One region of the Mesorhizobium sp. M7D.F.Ca.US.004.01.2.1 genome, then DNA from elsewhere that is predicted to be linked to it. Evidence: riboswitches for the same ligand, from Rfam matches in the RefSeq annotation. Region 1 holds a riboswitch; the other holds the start of a gene.
What was found. A riboswitch is a leader RNA that binds a small molecule or an ion and turns the genes downstream of it on or off. The one in region 1 is predicted to bind S-adenosylmethionine.
Positions count from the first base shown of each region.

Region 2: another riboswitch for S-adenosylmethionine. It lies ahead of EN993_RS15890 (homoserine O-acetyltransferase); the one in region 1 lies ahead of EN993_RS13610 (O-succinylhomoserine sulfhydrylase).

Region 1 covers NZ_RZRQ01000077.1:17,184-20,382, reverse strand. Annotated here, with positions in the region: partial or broken gene EN993_RS13615 (ceramide glucosyltransferase) at 1-117, shown strand, start outside; gene EN993_RS13610 (O-succinylhomoserine sulfhydrylase) at 125-1,312, opposite strand; SAM riboswitch at 1,370-1,447, opposite strand; gene EN993_RS13605 (2'-deoxycytidine 5'-triphosphate deaminase) at 1,526-2,620, shown strand; gene EN993_RS13600 (ABC transporter substrate-binding protein) at 2,722-3,199, shown strand, end outside.
Region 2 covers NZ_RZRQ01000099.1:15,848-19,046, reverse strand. Annotated here, with positions in the region: partial or broken gene metW (methionine biosynthesis protein MetW) at 1-162, opposite strand, end outside; gene EN993_RS15890 (homoserine O-acetyltransferase) at 221-1,390, opposite strand; SAM riboswitch at 1,500-1,577, opposite strand; gene hisC (histidinol-phosphate transaminase) at 1,715-2,824, shown strand; gene EN993_RS15880 (prephenate/arogenate dehydrogenase family protein) at 2,831-3,199, shown strand, end outside.

The DNA.
Region 1 (3,199 bases):
ATCCTGCCGGCGATGTGGGCGCGCGGCTGGCTCGGCGGTGCCGTCGACTGGCGCGGCAACGCGATGACCATCGGCACCAAGGCGGCCGAGCTGGAAGAGACGCCGTCCGGCGCCTGAAGGCCTCTTATCTGGCCTTCAGCGCCTGCGCGATGTCCTCAAGCAGATCGTCAGTATCTTCCAGGCCAACCGACAGCCTGAGCGTACCCGGCCCGATGCCGAGCTCGGCGCGCGCCTCGTCACTCAGATTCTTGTGCGTCGTCGTCGCCGGGTGGGTGATCAGGCTCTTGGCATCGCCGAGATTGTTGGAGATCAGCACGATGTCGAGCGCGTTCTGCAAGGCGAAGGCCGCCTGCTTGCCACCCTTGACGTCGAGGCAGATCAGCGTCGAGCCGCCCGACATCTGCTTCTTGACGATATCGGCCTGCGGGTGGTCGGCGCGCCCGGGATAGATGACGCGGGCGATTTCCGGCCGCTCGGCCAGGAAATCCGCGATCTTGCCTGCGCTTTCCGTCTGCTGGCGCACGCGCAGTGGCAGCGTTTCCAGGCCCTTCAACAGCGTCCAGGCGTTGAACGGCGACAGGCTTGGTCCGGTGTGGCGGAAATAGTCGTGCAGGTTCTCGTCGATCCACTTCTTGTCCGACAGGATGACGCCACCGAGACAGCGCCCCTGGCCGTCAATGTGCTTGGTCGCCGAATAGACGACGATATGGGCGCCGAGCTGCAAGGGCTTCTGCTGCAGGGGCGTGGCGAAGACGTTGTCGACGATCAGTCGCGCGCCGATCGAGTTGGCAAGCGAGGCGACGGCGGCGATATCGACCACTTCCAGCGTCGGGTTGGTCGGGCTTTCCAGGAAGAACAGCTTGGTGTTCGGCTTGACCGCCTTTTCCCAGTTGGCGATATCGGTGCCGTCGACCAGCGTCGCCTCGATGCCGTATCTCGGCGCCAGCGTCTCGACCACCCAGCGGCAGGAGCCGAACAGTGCACGCGCCGCCACGATATGGTCGCCGGCCTTGGCGCTGCACAGAAGGGCTGCCGTCACCGCGGCCATGCCGGACGCGGTGGCGCGCGCGTCTTCCGCGCCTTCGAGTGCGCACATGCGCTTCTCGAGCATATCGACGGTCGGATTGGCATAGCGCGAATAGATGAAGCCCGGCTCCTCGCCCTTGAAGCGGGCTTCGGCGGCTTGCGCCGTTTCGTAGACATAGCCCTGGGTGAGGTAAATCGCCTCCGACGTTTCGCCGAAACCGGAACGCAGCGTTCCGCTGTGCACGAGTGCCGTCTGAGGCTTCCAGTTGCGCTTCTTGGTGCTCATCGCTCTTCTTCCAGACACAAAAAAACCGGCCGCGAAAGTCGCAACCGGTCCATACGGCCTTGCGGCCCGACGGTCCTTTAGCGACTTGTTTAACGTGGCTGCAAGCCGACCGGCCAAATCACCACGGGATAACGACCCTTTAGACCCGCGCCACGCTTGCGTCAATTGCCGGCTTCATTAAGAGGTTTGTACCAGCGGCTAAGGAGCGGAGCCTTGCGGCAGACAGGCATTCTTCCCGATCAGGACATTTCAGCGCTGTTCCAGTGTGGCGCGCTGAAGTCGGCGCGCGCACTTGATGCCGACCAGATCCAGCCGGCCAGTCTTGATCTCAGGCTCGGCGACAAGGCCTGGCGGGTGCGTGCCTCCTTCCTGCCGGGTCCCAACCACAAGGTTTCGGAAAAGCTCGATAGGCTGAAGCTGCACGAGATCAATCTTGCCGAGGGCGCGGTGCTGGAGACCGGCTGCGTCTACATCGTGCCCTTGCTTGAAAGCCTGGCATTGCCGGCGGACATTTCGGCCTCGGCCAATCCGAAGAGTTCGACCGGGCGGCTCGACATCTTCACCCGCGTCATGACCGATCGCGGCCACGAGTTCGACAAGATCGCTGCCGGCTATCATGGGCCGCTCTATCTGGAGGTCAGCCCGCGCACCTTCCCGATCGTCGCTCGCACCGGTTCGCGTCTGTCGCAGATACGTTTCCGCACCGGCAATGCGCTGCTTTCGGAAGCCGAGCTGAATGAGTTGCATCGCGCGCAGATGCTGGTCGCCACCGAGCCGCCGAACATTTCCGGCGGCGGCATCGCGCTGTCGATCGACCTCAACGGCGATCAGAACGGGCTGGTCGGCTATCGCGGCAAGCATCACACCGGTCTTGTCGATGTCGACAAGCGCGCGGCACAGGAGGTCGTCGACTTCTGGGAGCCGATCCACAAGAGCGGCGCCGGCGAGCTGGTGCTCGATCCCGACGAGTTCTACATCCTCGTCAGCCAGGAGGCGGTGCATGTGCCGCCGCTCTACGCCGCCGAGATGACGCCCTTCGATCCGCTGGTCGGCGAATTCCGCGTCCACTATGCCGGCTTCTTCGATCCGGGCTTTGGCCATTCCGCGTCCGGTGGTACCGGCAGCCGGGCGGTGCTCGAAGTGCGCAGCCACGAAGTGCCGTTCATCCTCGACCATGGCCAGATTGTCGGCCGGCTGGTCTACGAGCACATGCTGAAGCGGCCGCAGGCGCTCTACGGCACCGATCTCGGCTCCAACTACCAGGCGCAGGGCCTGAAGCTGTCCAAGCATTTCCGCGCCGCGCGCTGAGCGCCTATTACCGTCAGGCAAAATACTTGCCTGTACTGGCTCGCCATGCTTGGCTGCCTTGCTGGTCGTCAAGATGCTGGCGTTCAAGGGGAACCAAGAAAATGCAGATTTCGAAATGGATCATGTCGGCAGCGGGTGCTGCCATGCTGGTGATGGCAGCCGGCTCGCTGTCGCAGGCGGTTGAGAAAATCAAGATCGGCACCGAGGGCGCCTATCCGCCGTTCAATACCATTACGGCCGATGGCAAGGTCGAAGGCTTCGATATCGACATCGCCAATGCGCTGTGCGCGCAAATGAAGGTCGAATGCGAGATCGTCACCCAGGACTGGGACGGCATCATTCCCGCTTTGCAGGCCAAGAAATTCGACGCCATCATTGCCTCGATGAGCATCACCGAGGAGCGCAAGAAGCAGGTCTCCTTCACCAACAAATATTATACGACACCGCTCGCTTTGGTGGCGCCGAAGGACAGCGATCTCACCTCGACCGAACCGACGGCCCTTGCCGGCAAGACGGTCGGCGCCCAGGCTTCGACCACGCAGGCCGACTATGCCCAGAATAGCTATGGCAAGGCCGGTG
Region 2 (3,199 bases), on a different contig from region 1:
GCGCTGCGACAGCTCCAGTCCACGGCCGTCGACCTGCTTGGTGTCCTGCAGCAGTTCGAGCAGCGAGCCGTCGCCGGAACCGACGTCGAGCACGCGCGACTGCGGTGGGATGAGGTTGGCGACGACCTCGAGGTCGACGCGCTGGTCGCGGTTGACACTCATGGCTTCGCCTCCTGCCTGGCGCATGATCCCGATCCGAAAAGTCTGCAATTTTTCGGGGTCATGCGCTGAGCCCTCTCGCCCGGGCCGCCGATCCGATGAAGCCGTTGATGGCGGCAAACAGTTCCGGCTCGTCGAGCAGGAAGGCATCGTGGCCGCGGTCGGTCTCGATCTCGACGAAGGATACCGATGCGCCGGCCGCGTTGAGTGCGTGCACGATCGAGCGACTCTCCTCGGTCGGGAACAGCCAGTCCGAGGTGAAGGACACCAGGCAGAAGCGGGTTCTGGTGCCTGCGAAGGCATCGGCCAACCGACCGCCATGATCGGCGGCGAGGTCGAAATAGTCCATCGACCGCGTCATGTAGAGGTAGGAATTGGCGTCGAAGCGATCGACGAAGGTCATGCCCTGGTGGCGCAGATAGCTTTCGATCTGGAAGTCGGCGTCGAAGCCGAAGGTCAGCGCTTCGCGATCCTGCAGATTGCGGCCGAACTTCCGGTGCAGGGCGGCTTCCGACAGATAGGTGATGTGGGCGGCCATGCGCGCCACCGCCAGGCCCTTTTCCGGGCGTTTGCCGTGCTCGAAATATTTGCCGCCATGCCAGTCCGGATCGGCCATGACAGCTTGCCTTCCGACCTCGTGGAAGGCGATGTTCTGCGAGGAATGGCGCGCGCCGGTGGCGATCGGCAGCGCCGAGAAGACGCGCTCCGGATAGCTCGACGCCCATTCCAGCACCTGCATGCCGCCCATCGAGCCGCCGAGCACGCAAAACAGTTTCTCGATGCCGAAATGGTCGATCAGCATCTGCTGCGCGCGCACCATGTCGCGGATGGTGATGATTGGCAGGTCGAGCCCATAGGGCTTGCCGGTGGCGGGATTGGTCGAGGCCGGTCCGGTGGACCCAAGACAACCGCCGATGACGTTGGAGCAGATGACGAAGAAGCGGTTGGTGTCGATGATCTTGCCGGGGCCGATCAGCACTTCCCACCAGCCCGGCTTGCCGGTCACCGGATTGGTGCTGGCGACATGCTGGTCGCCGGTCAGCGCATGGCAGACGAGGATGGCGTTGGAGCGAGCGTCATTCAGCGTGCCGTAGGTCTGGTAGGCGATCTGGAACGGCGACAGCAGTGTGCCGGCATCCAGCTTGAGCGGCTTGTCGGAGCCAAAACGCAAAACCGGGCTCGACGGTTGGTCGGCCTCGTTGTTGGTTTTGCGGGCGCGCAGAACGGCCATGACATCCATCTCACACTTTGAATCCACGGCACCGCGCTTTCGAAAATCGATGCCGATGTCCGGCCGGTCGCGGACAACAAAAAACCGGCATTGCAGTCGCAAAGCCGGTTACAGGATGCAAACGGCCCTTTAGCAAGTTGTTTAACGTGGCTGCAAGCCGACCGGCCAAATCACCACGGAAGTTCGCACCTCTTCTACGGCTGTGGCGCGCCGGCGTCAACGGCCAGCCTTGGTCCGGTGGCTGTCACCTCTCGACATTGCGGGCCACGGCTTGTATTTCCGCTGCGGCTTCCCTCAGGAAGCGTTCTCGACGGATTTTGCGACATGAGCCAGACACCGGACAAGGCACGTCCAACCCCGCGCGCGGGCATCATGGACATCGACGCCTATGTGCCGGGCAAGAGCACGGCGCCTGCCGGCGTCGCCAAGGTCTACAAGCTGTCCTCGAACGAGAACCCGCTCGGTCCGTCGCCGAAGGCGATCGAAGCCGCGCGTGAAATTGCCGGCAAGCTCGACGTCTATCCCGACGGCACCGCCAGGCGGCTGCGCGAAGCGATCGCCGAGGTGCACGGCCTCAACCCGCAGAACATCATCTGTTCCAATGGCTCCGACGAAATCCTCGGCCTGCTGGCACAGACCTATCTGGCGCCCGGCGACGAGGCTGTCATCACCGAACACGCCTTCATGGTCTACAAAATCTACATCCAGTCGGCTGGCGCCGTTCCGGTGACGATCAAGGAAACAGACGAGCGCGCCGATATTGACGCCATCCTGGCCGCCGTCACGCCGCGCACCAAGATCGTGTTCCTCGCCAACCCCAACAACCCGACCGGCACCTATGTGCCGTTCCAGGAGGTGCGCCGCTTGCATGCCGGCCTGCCCAGGCACGTGCTTCTGGTGCTCGACGCGGCCTATGCCGAATATGTCCGCCGCAACGACTATGAAGCCGGCATCGAGCTGGTCAGCAGCGCCGAGAACGTGGTGATGACCCGTACCTTCTCCAAGATAGGCCTCGGCGGTGCGCGGATCGGCTGGATGTATGCGCCGATGCACATCGTCGACGCCATCAACCGCGTGCGGGGGCCCTTCAATGTCAATGCGACGGCGATCGAGGCCGGCATCGCCGCGATCCGGGACCGCGCTCATGTCGAGCGCAGCGTGACGCACAACGAGACCTGGCTGGCTTGGCTGAGCGAACAGATGACAGGGCTCGGTTTGCGGGTGACGCCCAGCGTCGGCAATTTCATCCTCATTCATTTTCCCGAGGACAAGAAACATTCCGCAGCGGCGGCGGACGACTATCTGACGGCGCACGGCTATATATTGCGGCGCGTTTCCGGCTACGGCTTTCCCAACGCGCTGCGCATGACCGTCGGCACTGAAGAGGCCAATCGCGGCGTTGTCGCCGCTCTCACGACATTCCTGAAAAGCTAGAACACCATGACATCACCGATGTTTGAAAAGATCGCGCTGGTCGGCATCGGCCTGATCGGCTCGTCGCTGGCCCGCGTCATCCGCCGCGAGGGCCTCGCCCGTCACGTCGCCATTTCCACCCGCAGCGCCGCGACGCTGGCGCGGGCTGAGGAGCTTGGGCTGGGTGATTCCTACACGACCGATGCGAGAGAAGCGGTCCGCGATGCCGATCTGGTCATCGTCTCGGTGCCGGTTGGCTCATCCGGCGCGGTCGCCGAGGAAATCGCGCCGGCGCTGAAGCCGGGCGCGATCCTCACCGATGTCGGCTCGACCAAGGCATCGGTCATCGCGCAGATGCAGCCTTATGTGCCGGCCGGCGTCCATTTCATTCCCGGT